2 regions of the Arthrobacter sp. zg-Y919 genome follow, and region 2 is predicted to be linked to the other one. Evidence: riboswitches for the same ligand, from Rfam matches in the RefSeq annotation. Region 2 holds a riboswitch; the other holds the start of a gene.
The links. A riboswitch is a leader RNA that binds a small molecule or an ion and turns the genes downstream of it on or off. The one in region 2 is predicted to bind cyclic di-AMP.
Positions count from the first base shown of each region.

Region 1: linked by a shared signal. The riboswitch ahead of QNO10_RS07730 (LysM peptidoglycan-binding domain-containing protein) and the one ahead of QNO10_RS02620 (M23 family metallopeptidase) in region 2 are both predicted to bind cyclic di-AMP.

Region 1 is NZ_CP126242.1:1,638,962-1,645,601, reverse strand. Features, by position in the region: gene QNO10_RS07740 (ATP-binding protein) at 1-1,399, shown strand, start outside; gene QNO10_RS07735 (response regulator) at 1,396-2,070, shown strand; gene QNO10_RS07730 (LysM peptidoglycan-binding domain-containing protein) at 2,213-3,103, opposite strand; cyclic di-AMP (ydaO/yuaA leader) riboswitch at 3,108-3,255, opposite strand; gene QNO10_RS07725 (MFS transporter) at 3,577-4,797, shown strand; gene ligD (non-homologous end-joining DNA ligase) at 4,845-5,867, shown strand; gene QNO10_RS07715 (sulfurtransferase TusA family protein) at 5,902-6,129, opposite strand; gene QNO10_RS07710 (YeeE/YedE family protein) at 6,176-6,640, opposite strand, start outside.
Region 2 is NZ_CP126242.1:542,149-548,788, reverse strand. Features, by position in the region: gene QNO10_RS02645 (DUF6457 domain-containing protein) at 1-8, opposite strand, end outside; gene mobA (molybdenum cofactor guanylyltransferase) at 45-722, opposite strand; gene QNO10_RS02635 (HNH endonuclease) at 722-1,222, opposite strand; gene QNO10_RS02630 (NlpC/P60 family protein) at 1,491-2,273, opposite strand; gene QNO10_RS02625 (NlpC/P60 family protein) at 2,300-3,103, opposite strand; cyclic di-AMP (ydaO/yuaA leader) riboswitch at 3,107-3,265, opposite strand; gene QNO10_RS02620 (M23 family metallopeptidase) at 3,414-4,070, opposite strand; cyclic di-AMP (ydaO/yuaA leader) riboswitch at 4,182-4,365, opposite strand; gene QNO10_RS02615 (iron-dependent transcriptional repressor DtxR) at 4,466-5,164, opposite strand; gene serC (phosphoserine transaminase) at 5,385-6,512, shown strand; gene QNO10_RS02605 (MFS transporter) at 6,579-6,640, opposite strand, start outside.

The DNA of each region.
Region 1 (6,640 bases), 1.1 Mb from region 2:
GCTGGGTTTTGCCTTCGCCCTGGTGGGCGGTCCGCTGCTCACTGCGGCGCTGGTTTCGGCCCGCAGCGCGGAAACCATCACCGGCGACGTGCTGAGCTACCAGCTGCTGGTCATCCTGGTGGCACTGGTCGGCGGCATCTGGCCGGCATTGTTCGCGGCCCTGCTCTCCGGCCTGACCCTGGACTTCTTCTTCATCCAGCCGCTCTACACGGTGACGGTGGCCACGCCGTCGCACATGCTGGCGCTGAGCCTCTACGTGGTCAACGCGATGCTTGTCAGTTACGTTGTTGATGCCGCCGCCCGGCGCGCCCGCACCGCCCGCCGGTCGGCGTCGGAATCCGAACTGCTGGCATCGGTGGCCGGCAGCGTGCTCCGCGGCGAAGATGCCCTGGCCGCCCTGGTGGGGCGGACGCGCGAGGCCTTCAACGTCAGTGCCGCCCGCATGCGGTGCGACGGCAAGGACCTGTATTCCGAAGGCGAGTGGCCTGCGGAGGTCTCTCCCGAAGACCCGGCCTTCACCCGCCTGCCCGTGGGGGAGCAGTGTTTCCTGGAACTGTGGGGGCGGGAACTGGCTGCCTCCGACCGGCGCCTGCTGGCCGTCATCACCGCCCAGCTGGAGGCAGCCCTGGAGCACCGGGACCTGACCGAAACCGCCAGGGGACTCGGTTCCCTGGCCGAGGCGGACAAGGTCCGCACGGCCCTGCTGGCCGCCGTCGGGCATGACCTCCGCCGGCCGCTGACCGCCGCAACCGCCGCCGTCACCGGGCTGCGGGCAACGGACGTCACATGGTCCGAAAAGGACCGCAGCGAACTGCTGGCCACGGCCGAGGAATCGCTGGCTTCCCTTTCCGGCCTGGTCACCAGCCTGCTGGATGTCAGCAGGCTCCAGGCCGGTGTCGTGGGGGTGAGCCTCGAGCCGCTGAACGTTGCCGATGCTGTCCTGCCCGCACTGGAGGAACTGGAACTTGGACCGGCGGAAGTGGAACTGGAAATTCCCACGTCGCCCCGGGTGGTTCTGGCTGATCCGGTGCTGCTGCAGCGCGTACTGGTCAACCTGCTGGCCAACGCGGTGCGCTTCAGCCCGCCCGGAACGAAATCCGTCTTGAGCGTCAGCGAGTTTGCCGGACGGGTGGAGATCCGCGTCATAGACTCGGGACCCGGCGTTCCGGAGCAGCGGCGGGGAGAGATTTTCGTCCCCTTCCAGCGGCTGGGGGATACCGACAACTCAACCGGGCTGGGTCTGGGCCTGGCCTTGGCCAAGGGATTCACGGAAGGAATGGGCGGAACACTGGATACCGAAGACACACCCGGCGGCGGACTGACCATGGTCCTCTCGCTGCCGGCCGCCAACCGCCGTGTTCCCGCGGGCGGACAGCGGTCCCCGGCGGTGGCCGGATGAAGATCCTGATCGCCGACGACGACGTGCAGATCCTGCGTGCGCTGCGGATCACCCTGAGCGCCTACGGGTATGAGGTGGTGACGGCGGAGAGCGGCAGCGCAGCCATCCGCAAGGCCGTGGACACCCATCCGGACCTGCTGGTCCTGGACCTGGGTATGCCCGGGCTGAGCGGGATGGATGTCATTGAGGCCGTCCGCGGCTGGAGCGCGGTTCCCATCCTGGTGGTGTCGGGCCGGATCGATCCGGCGGACAAGGTGCGCGCACTCGATCTTGGCGCGGACGACTACGTCACCAAGCCCTTCTCGACGGAGGAACTGCTGGCCCGGATCAGGGCGCTGTCCCGCCGCTCACCGGCGGCAGCGGGGCCAAGCGAAATCACCTTCGGCCCGGTGCGCGTGGACCTTGCCGGGCACCGCATTGCGCGGGTCGACGACGGCTCTGATATCCGCTTGACCCCGACGGAATGGCGGTTCCTGTCCGAGCTGCTGGCCCATCCGGGGATGCTGGTGACCCAGCAGACGCTGCTGACCAACGTCTGGGGGCCAGGCACGACCGACTCCGGGTATCTGCGCCTCTACATCGGGCAGCTTCGGCGCAAACTGGAGAGCGACCCGGCCGCACCGGTGCACCTGCTCACCGAGCACGGCATGGGGTACCGGTTTGTGCCGTGACGTGCCTGACGTGCCTGATGTGCCGGACGTGCCGTGATGTGCCTGGTGCCAGAACCGCAGGCCGGTCCGGCTTAAAGCAGTGAGCGCCCGGCCCCGGTAGGGGACGGACGCTCACTGTGGGATGCGTTGGGGCTAGGAAGCCTTACGCAACACGGTAGAACACGGGGCCGGAGCCGACGTTCGCGGACTGAACGACGGTCTCGCTGCCGTTCCAGCCGCTGTGGATGGCCTGGCCGTTGCCGATGTAGATGGCAATGTGGGCCAGGCCCATGCCGCCGTCGGCGTAGTAGGCGATGTCACCGGGCTCCGGGGTGGAGACCTGGGTGCCGTATGCTGCCAGCTGTGCCGGACCGAGGTCACCCACGGAGTGGCCGGCTGCGCGCAGGGCAACCTCAACCAGTACGGTGCAGTCCTGGGCTGCGCCCAGCTGCGACTGCGCCGAGGCGAGCATGATGGCGTTGGTGCCACTGGCTGCCGGGGTAATCGAAGCGGACTGCGTGCTGATAACGCCGGTGTTGGCAGCGGATGCTGCCGGTGCGGCTGCGGCCGGTGCGTAGGCTGCAGCGGGGGCGGCAGCGGCAACGGGGGCAGCAGCGGCGGCCGGAGCGGCTTCGCCGGCCAGGGTTACAACGTCGCCCGGGTAGATAACGGACGCCAGGGAGAGGCCGTTCAGGGAAAGAACGGTATCCAGGCCTACGCCGTAAGCGGCGGAGATCTGGCCCAGCGTGTCACCGGAGACCACGGTGTGGGTGGCGGCAGCGGCGGCCGGAGCTGCAACCGGAGCTGCTGCAACCGGAGCTGCGGCAACCGGGGCTGCTGCAACCGGTGCGGCCTGCACCGGGGTGTAGGTGTCGTTGGCGACAACGCCGGCGGAAGCCGGTGCGGCCATGCCCAGCATGATGCCGGAGCCGGCGACAACTACAGCAGCGGTGCTGCCGAAGGTGCGGCCGCGGCCTGCAACGGCCTGTGCGATGGTGGTCCGTGCGCTGGTGTTCTCGGCGCGGTGACGGCCCTGAGTCTTGTTGAAAGTCATTTGAATAACCTCTCCCGATACCTGCGAGGTGAGCTGTCGGATTCGGATGGGAGTCACCCGGCCGCCGGATCATCCGGTCGGCTTAACCCCAAGGGTTCACAAGGAACCCGTAAATGGTTCCCCCGCCCCTGCCGTGGTGGTGCGTTCTGTGGACCCCGGACCAGCGGCAGAGCTAGGTAACAAGCCCGGGGGAGCCGCATCAGAAAGCGGCATGGGAATAACCGTACAAGATAGTTACGGTTGGATAACCATTGTGTGATCAGCTTCTCGCGGGGGTGTGTGCGGGGCCGCGGTGTGCTAGCACTTTTTCGCCTCGCAGGCCACTCCGGGCACTGTTTCACCGTGGGTCACGGGGCTTTCCGGACCGGCCTCGTCTGGGCCGGATCCGATTTTCCGTGGGGGGCGGAAGCGCGTAAGGTTGTTAGGCAGCCTTCCAATCTTGGAGGCGGGGTTCCGAGCAACAGGAGTACGCAGTGGCTGGCAGCGGTCAGAAGTTATGGTCCAAGGGATTTGTCCTGGCGATCATCACCAACCTCTTTATTTCGATGGTCTTTTATCTGCTGATGACCACCATGGCGCTCTACACAGTGAAGGAATTCTCCGCCTCTGACGGAGCCGCCGGATTCGCGTCCGGATCCTTCGTCCTCGGCGCCCTGGTGGCTCGGGTGTTTGCCGGCAAGTTCCTGGACTTCGTCGGCCGCCGCCGCCTGCTGGTGGCCAGCCTCGCGGTGTTCGTCGTGGCGTCGCTGCTGTACGTCCCGGCCTCGAACCTGGCCCTGCTGCTGACGGTCCGGATCCTGCACGGTGCCGCGTTTGGTGCGGCCAGCACGAGCCTGTCCGCCTCCGTCATGGGACTTATTCCCGCGAACCGGCGCGGGGAAGGCACCGGTTATTTCGGGATCTCGACTACCTTGGCAACCGCCGTGGGGCCGTTCCTGGCCGTGATGCTGGTGGACTCCGTGAGCTACCGCGCCCTGTTCCTGTTCGCCGCCGGCTGCGCCGCCGTCGCACTGGTCCTGTCCCTGGTGCTCCGCCTGCCCGAGCGCACGCCCACACCCGAGGAGCAAAAGACCAAGTGGCGGATGCACCTGACGGACATCATTGACCCGGCCGCGCTGGCCATTGCCTCGGTCATGTTCATTGCCGGTGCCGCCTACGCGGGCATCCTTTCCTTCCTCAACTCCTATGCGCAGAGCGAGGGGCTGGTGCTGGGTGCCAGCCTGTTCTTCGTGGTTTACGCCGTCGTTGTGCTGGTCTCCCGTCTGTTTGTGGGACGCCTCCAGGACCGGCACGGCGACAACGCCGTGGTGTACCCGACCCTCGTGTCCTTCGCCGCCGGGATGGCTCTGCTCGCCTATGCACCCAACGACACGGTGCTGGCCCTGGCCGGTGTGTTTGTGGGCTTCGGCTTCGGCGCTCTGATGCCGTGTGCCCAGGCCATCGCCGTCACGATGGCAGCGCCGACCCGGATCGGCCTGGCAACGTCCACCTTCTTCATCCTGATGGACGCCGGTGTCGGGCTCGGCCCGCTCCTGCTGGGGTTGCTCCTGCCGCTGACCGGATTCCACGGCATGTACTGGGTGCTGGCCGCCGTCCTACTGGCTTCCACCGGGCTCTATCACCTGGTGCACGGCCGGAAAAACTACCGGCCCGGTGCAGCGGTGGAACCGGCCGCAGGCGTTCCCGCGGCCTGACACGGTAGCCTCTTTCCCACACGTCACCGTTGAGGGAAAGCAGACCCATGGCACGCGAGGAAACCACCCTGACCGTCCCCGGCCCGGAGGGAGAGCGGCAGGTGCGCATCTCCAGCCCCGGCCGGGTGATTTGGCCGGAACCGGGAATCACCAAACTGGATCTGGCCCGCTACCTCGCCGAAGTCGGTGAGGCTTTCATCCGCGCCAACGGCGGCCGCCCGGTCTCACTGGAGCGCTTCCCCGAAGGCGTCGGCGGGGAGGTCTTCTTTTCCAAGAACCCTCCGCGCGGCATGCCGGACTGGATGCGCTCAGTCACCGTGAAATATCCCAGCGCCCGGTCCCATCCGCAGGTGGTGCTGGATGAGCCAGCCGCGGCGGTGTGGGCGGCCCAGATGAACACGGTGGTGTTCCATCCGTGGCCGTCCCGGGCCGAAGACACCGACAACCCTGACCAGCTGCGCATCGACCTGGATCCGCAGCCGGGAACGGATTTTGACGATGCCGTCCGGCCGGCCCAGGAGCTGCGGTCCATTCTGGCGGAGGCAGGACTGGACGCCTTCATCAAAACATCGGGGAACCGGGGCATCCACCTCTTTGCGCCGATCCGGCCGGAGTACGAGTTCCTGGATGTCCGGCATGCGGTGATTGCCGCGGCCCGGGAAGTGGAACGCCGGATGCCGGACAAGGTCACCACTGCCTGGTGGAAGGAGGAACGCGGCACCCGGGTGTTCGTGGACTTCAACCAGGCCAACCGGGACCGCACCATGGCCGGCGCGTACAGCCCGCGGGCGTTGCCGGATGCACCCGTTTCCTGTCCCATCACCTGGGAGGAACTGGAACGGGTGCACCCGGCCGACTTCACCATTGCCACCGTCCCGGAACGGCTGCGCACTGTGGGGGACCCGTGGGCGGACATGTCCGCCGCGCCGGGATCCATCGACGTCCTGCTCGGCTGGTGGGAACGGGACCTGGCCAGCGGCCTCGGCGAGCTGCCCTTCCCGCCGGACTACCCGAAAATGCCGGGGGAGCCGCCCCGCGTCCAGCCCAGCCGGGCCCGCCGCAAGGACTAGGCCGGGTTGCGGCGGTGCGGCGGTTACAGCTGTGTCAGGCCTTCTGCACCGTGATCGACCACTCCGCCGGACCGCGCTTGGAGAAATCCGTGACCGGGTAGCCGCTCTCCGCTGCCCAGCGCGGAATGGCATCCGTCGCCTGGGTGCAGTCGAAGTGGATCACGAGTTCATCGCCGGTGGTGAGCGTGGTCATGGCCTGCTTGGCCTCCACGAGCGGGAAGGGGCAGACGGAACCGTTGGTTTCCAGGGTGACCTGTGCCATGTGGTGTGTTTCCTTTTCTATCTTTTGTGGGGGGAAGGGGAGGGGATTAGACGCCGGCGGGGATGCGCGGCGCGGCGGCCGCCGGACGGCGGTTCATGATGGTCAGCTTCGCCGCGACGCCGGTGCCGAGGATCATGAAGATCAGCGCCGTCCAGCCCTGGAAGGTGAACTGGGCGGTCTGCACCATGGCGTTGCCGATGGTGCAGCCGCCGGCCAGTGCAGCGCCGATACCCATCAGGGCGCCGCCGCCCAGGCTCTTCACTGCCGTGGCGGCGTCGGGCACCCGGACCCGGAATTCGCCGCTGCCCTTGGCGGCGATGAAGGACCCGAGCAGGATGCCGATCACCAGGTACACGCCCCAGTCCACGAGCTCCGCATCGCCGGTCACCAGGTAGCTGACCAGCTTCGAGGACGGCGTGGTGATGCCCAGGCCGTCTTCACGCCCGGTGGCCCAGCTCAGCGGCCAGGCAATGATGGCAATCAGGCCGATGACGACGGCGGTCGCGAAGGC
Region 2 (6,640 bases):
CTTGCCATTCGTGCTCCTTCGTATCGCTTGGGGACTGCCCGTTGCTACGGCAGGTCCCCGGCGCTCACACCCAGCGATTGCGCGTCGTTCCAGGTGTCAACATCGGCTGTACTCATCGGGGGAACATCAACACCCCTCCATTGCACCCTAGCAAGCAACGCCTTCATGGACTTGTTCGCCAAACCTTCGGAGGCAGCGGCGTCGACCGCTGCCCGGAGGTCGGCTGTGCGGTAGAGGGCTGCCAGCGGCTGCCGGTTGCCGGTTGAATCGACGGCCAGCAGGCTTTCGTTCCCCGGCTCAGCGGCCGCGGTCAGCAGCGCCCGTACGGCGGTGGACACCTGGGGCATGTCGCAGGCCAGGACCAGGGTCCACGGACTCCCGGCAGTGTCGCCGTCGTCGGTGGCGTTACCGGTGTGACGAGGATCGCGGCCGGCGTCCTGGGCGGTCAAGGCAGCAACGGCGGCCCCCACCGCTGCAGCCGGACCGGCGAACGCAGGCTCTTCGCGGACCAGCAGGGTGGGTGTCTCCGGGTGCCGGGCCAGTACGGCCGCCAGCTCGGGAGGCCCGGCGACGGCGGTCTGCCGGGCCTCGGGCACCGCGGCGAGGGTGGTTTCCAGGAGGGTGCGATCCCCAGCCAGCAGCAGCGCCTTGGGCGTGCCGCCAAGCCGCGTGGACCGGCCACCGGCGAGGATCACTGCGTTATAACGGAGGGTGGCGGACATCAGGCTGCCGTGTCATTCTGCAGGAACGGATCCCACTGGGGGGAAGGGCGTTCGAGTTCGCGGATCTGCCAGCGGGCACCGCGGGGAGCCTTAGGCGAAATCCGCAGTTCCCAACCAAGCTGTGCCAACGTCCGGTTGCCTTTGGTGTTGTTGCAGCGCAGGCAGCAGGCAACCAGGTTCTCCCAGCTATCGTCACCGCCGTGGGACCGAGGGACCACGTGGTCCACGGTGGCAGCGGCCTTTCCGCAGTAGGCACATTCATGGTTGTCCCGCCGCAGGACGCCCCGGCGGGTGGCAACGGTGCCCTCCCGGTAGGGAACTTTGACATAGCGGTGGAGCAGGATAACCGACGGCCTGGGGAGGATTTCGTTGGGTCCGACCACGGGTTCGCCGCTCTCTGCCACCACGCTCGCCTTTCCGTTCAATACCAGTACCAAAGCACGGCGGAAGGTGATCACGGCCAGCGGCTCATATCCAGCGTTCAGAACGAGAGTGCGCATGCACATACCTCTTCGTCTGCCGCCCACGAACCGGTGAGTACAAGACACCGTTCCGCAAACGGCACTTCGGATTGTCTATGCAAGAGTAGAACGCGTTTGCGATCTTTGCCATTTACACCGGCAGTACCCGGACCGGTCCCCTGGTACCCGGACCCCGCTTTCCGCGCCCCGGGAACCCGGGTATGGAAGTGGAAACCGGGTTAAAGAAACCGGGTTAAAGGGGTAAGGCCCCTCCCGAAGGAGGGGCCTTACCTGGTGCGCTGGCTGCTTAGCCGCCTACGCGGATGTACACGCCGCCGGAGCCGAGCTCGGCCGGCGCCACAACAGTGGAGCCGCCGTTGAACCCGCCGTGAACGGCCTGTCCGCCGCCGACATACACGGCAATGTGGGCCAGGCCCATGCCGCCGTTGACGTAGTAGATCAAGTCACCGGGCATAGCCTCAGCTGCACTCACCGTCCGTCCAAGGGAGAGGTAGCTTGCCGGATAGCCGTGGTGGTTGATGCCGGCTGCGGCCAGGGCGTTGGTCACCAGCCTGGTGCAGTCCTGGCCCACGCCAAGCTGCGCGTAGGCTGCGGAGGCAATGGTTGAAGCCACACCTGTTGCAGCCTGTACGGGCCGTGCGGACGCCGTGGTGAGACTGGTGGAGTTCCCGGCAACTGCCGCGTTGCCGCGGACCTGCTGCTGGCCGGTGGCCACGGCGGCGGGTGCCTCTAGAGCAACCGCTGCTTCGACCGCTGCTGCGGGTTCCGGCGCAACGATCACGCCGTTGATCCCATCCCGCTCAAAGGAGATAGCCACGTCCGCGGGGACCTGGAGGGTCTTGGCCGCGGAAAGGTCCAGCGTGCTGGTCTGGACGTCACGCACTACATCGGCCCCGGAGGCGTTGGCTGCAACACCGGTCGTCAGCACCAGCCCGGAGGCTGCCGCAATGACGGCGGCCTGGCGGCCTACGGTTCCGGCGTTGGAGCTGACGGCGCCGGCAAGGGCGTTCAGCGTGGTGGTGCGTTCCACCGGCGCCCGGTGACGGGCGCGCTCAACTGTCGTGGTCATGATTCTCCGCGTCTCGAATTTCTGGATTAGCTGACGCGGACGAAGCTGACGCCACGCAGGTCGGACAGGGCGTGCAGGCCGGTGTTCATGCCGTTCAGGCCACCGCTGACAACCTGGCCGTTGCCGACGTAGATCGCAACGTGGGTGGCGCTGATGACCAGGTCACCCGGAGCGGGAGAGCCGACCACGGAACCGAACTGGTAGAACTGGCCCGGGGCCAGGTCGCCGACGGACTTGCCGACGGAGCGCAGTGCCTTCTCAACCATGGCGGTGCAGTCCTGCGCAACGCCGATCTGGGCGTAGGCGGAAGCCACGAGGCCGGCTGCGACGTTGCCGGAAACCGGAGCCTGGGCATCTGCTGCGCCACCGTTGGAAGCGGTGGTGATGTTCGAAGCGGCGGCTGCGGGAGCAACGCGGGCGGCTGCAGCGGTCTTAGCTGCTGCGGCCTGCGTGGCGGCCAGCTGCGCGGCGGCTTCGGCAGCGGCCTCTTCGGCGGCAACCTGTGCCCGGTAGTCGGCGCCGGAGATCGTGGAGATCTTGGCGATGTCTGCGGACTCGAGGGTGTAGAGCTCGAACGGTGCGTCTGCGGGAGCAGTAACGCTGCCGGTGACGACGTTCAGGGGGGTGGCCTCAAGGGCCTGGCGGTCCGTGCTTACGGATGCAGCCTGTGCAGGAAGTCCTGCAGCCAGCACGAGGCCGGATGCTGCAACGACGACGGCGGCCTGGCGGCCTACGGTTCCGGCGTTGCTGGTGACTGCCTTGGAAAGTGCAGCGATCGGGTTGGTCTGTACGGTGGCAGCGCGACGGCGGCCGTGAACGTTTGATGACACAAGTTTGCCTCTCCCAATTGCCTACGAGGTGAGCTGTCGGATTCGGATGGGAGTCACCCGGTTGCCCGGCCTATGGCCTTTTGCAACTTAACCCCAAGGGTTTCTTTCGAAACCCGAAATTGGTTCCCCCGCCTCTGCCATGCGATTCTGCGAACGGACTTCAAACAGTGGCAGAGCTAGGCGATCTGTTCGAAGGTGCCCCACCTTTGCGAATCGGGCACGAGGTTGAGCGTACAGCAACAATTGAGCTATGTCACGTTCCGATCACGAAACGATATTCAAGCGGTTACAACGCTTTGATTCTAGGCAGTTACAACCAATTGAGCGGGTCCACTACTTCGCCGTTAACCATTACCTCGAAATGCAGGTGGCAACCGGTTGACGAGCCCGTGGTGCCGCTGGCTCCCACCAGGTGTCCGCGTTCAATAGCGGCACCCACAGAGACGGCAATGGTGGAAAGGTGGTTGTACGTGGTTTCGACTCCGTTGCCGTGGTCAACCACCACGCGGTATCCCCCGCCGTAGGCGTGCCAGCCGGCGAAGACCACGGTGCCGGATGCCGCAGCACTGACAGCTGTGCCGCAGACTGCGGCGAAGTCCTGCCCGTTGTGCATCTCGCCGGCAGCCCCGGTGATGGGACTGGTCCGGTGGCCGAACCCGGAGGTTTGAATCAGTCCAGTGTTCAGGGGCGTGGACAGCGTGCCCTTGGCTGCGGCTGGAACCGCGTGGGAACCGGCTGCAACCGTGACGGACGCCAGCTTGGCATCGGGGTCGAATTCGCTGCTCAGCCCGGCCCGGGCGAAGCCGATATCGGCGTTGGGGTCGGCAGAGACGGGCGCGTCGGCGCCCGTGGCCTGGCGTTCAGCCGGATTGTCCGCTGCCGCAGTGGTCGGCAGCGCAGCGGTAAGGATCAGGCCCGAGGTGGCTGCGGTAATGGCAATCTTCTGGGCGGCACCGCCAACAGACACGGATTTGGTTTCTGCGCGCCGGCGGCCAGGTGCTGAGGCGTTTCGGGGTCGCAGTGGGACGGCAGGGGCAGGCGCACGGCGCCTCCCCGAAGCAGCATGCTTCGACAAGTGTTTCCCTCTCATTGATCGCCTGCGAAGTTAGCTGTCGGATTCGAGTAGAGAAAACTCGGCCTCCGGAATAGGCGGGTATTACGCGGCTATGCAGTAATACCGCCGTCTCCCGGAAGGCTTCACCCCAAGGCAGCCTGGCTGCCGGAGAATGGGTCCTCCGCCCCTGCCTGGACGAATGTAGTGCTCCGGTCCGCTGGCAGGGCTCGGCGGACGGACCGGATAACGATGGTGGTTCAGCGTCAGGAACACACTATAGGATAAATGCCGGAAAAGTGACCATTCCGTTACCCAAGCTGTGAAACAAATACATGCGCAGCTACTTCGGCCGGCAATTCAAGGGCTCCCTCGATACCCGGAACCCGCACGGAAATGTATCCACCGACTACCTCAGCGGTCATTTGCGCTCCGGGGCGCAATCCCGCCTCGTCCAACTGGGACAAGAGTTCCGGTTCCACCTGAATGGGCTCGGCAAGCCGGACCAGCCGGAGTTTCGTTCCGGGTTCGACGGCGGCGACGGTGGCCACAAGGTTAACGACGCCGGCGTGGAAGACTTCCGCTGCAACCCCGCCGATTCCTTCGAGTCCGGGAATCGGATTGCCGTACGGCGATTCCGTGGGGTGGCCCAGCAGTTCATACAGCCGGCGTTCCACCCGCTCACTCATCACGTGTTCCCATCGGCAGGCTTCGTCATGCACATAGGCCCAGTCGAGGCCGATCACGTCGGAGAGGAGCCTTTCGGCGAGGCGGTGCTTGCGCATCACCTCGGTGGCGCGGCGGCGGCCAAACTCGGTCAGCTCCAGCCGCCGCGTCCCGGCAACCACGACAAGTCCGTCACGTTCCATGCGGCCGATGGTCTGGGACACCGTGGGCCCGGAGTGGCGGAGCCGTTCAGCGATACGGGCCCGGAGGGCGACAATGTTCTCTTCTTCCAGCTCCAGGATGGTCCTGAGATACATCTCAGTGGTGTCAATGAGATCCGTCATGACGGGCCGCTCCTATGTACGGAAGAAAAGAAGGCCAGCAGGCCGCTGCCCCGGGGGTGTACGGCAACACGTTAGCCTATCGGCCGGACCGCCCGATAATTCCGCGGTGCCCGGCACATCGCGCCGTGGTGCGGGTCATATATCGCCTCCGTACGAGGGCATACGGCAGAATGGAAAGTGCATATCCGCCACCTTCGAAACACGCTTGGAGCGTCACCTCATGGGCGATACCGCCGCACTGAAAATTCCCGCCGGGCTCCTCCCGAAGGACGGCCGATTCGGTGCCGGCCCTTCGAAGGTCCGTCCGGAACAGCTAGAGGCCCTCACCCGTGCCGGGACCGGCCTCCTGGGCACCTCCCACCGGCAGGCGCCGGTGCGGAACCTGGTGGGCAGCATCCGCGAAGGCCTGTCCACCCTCTTTTCCGCCCCGGAGGGTTATGAAGTTGTCCTGGGTGTCGGCGGGTCCACCGCTTTCTGGGACATTGCATCCTTCGGCCTGGTTGAGGAGAAAGCCCAGCACCTGTCCTTCGGTGAGTTCGGCTCGAAATTTGCCGCTGCCACCAACAAGGCTCCGTTCCTCTCCGCATCGAGCATCATCACCTCCGCTCCGGGCACGCGTCCCGAGCCCGCTGCCGAAGCCGGTGTCGACGTTTATGCCTGGCCGCAGAACGAGACCTCCACCGGCGTGGCCGCTCCGGTGCGGCGGGTGGAAGGGGCCGACGCCGGATCCCTGGTCCTGATCGATGCCACCTCCGCGGCCGGCGGCCTGGACGTGGACCTCAGCCAGTCGGATGTCTATTACTTTGCGCCGCAGAAGAACTTTGCCTCCGACGGCGGCCTGTGGCTCGGGATGTTCTCGCCGGCCGCCCTCGAACGGGCTGCCCGGATCAACGCCGGTGACCGTTGGATTCCGGATTTCCTCAACCTGCAGACCGCCATCGACAACTCCCGGTTGAACCAGACCTACAACACGCCGTCGTTGTCCACCCTCGTCACGCTCAACGCGCAGGTTGAATGGCTCAATGCCAACGGTGGCCTCCCGTTCGCCGCGGGCCGCACCGCCGACTCAGCGGGGCGCATCTATTCCTGGGCGGAGAACTCCCCGGTGGCCACGCCGTTCGTTACCCGTCCTGAAGACCGCTCGAACGTGATTGCCACCATCGACTTTGCCGAAGACGTCGACGCCTCGGCCATCGCCAAGACCCTGCGTGCCAACGGAGTGGTGGACGTGGAGCCCTACCGCAAGCTCGGCCGCAACCAGCTGCGGATTGCCACGTTCGTTGCCATCGAGCCCGACGACGTCAGCGCACTGCTGGACTGCATCGATTTCGTCATCGCGAATTCCTGACCCGCTCCGGTCCCCCGCTTCCGGCAGGACTGCAGGGGCCTTGGCAGTACACAGCAGGACCCGGACCTAGACGCCGTCCGGGTCCTGCTGCTTTTCCGTAACGTCCGTGGTCATGCTCAGCCGGCGCG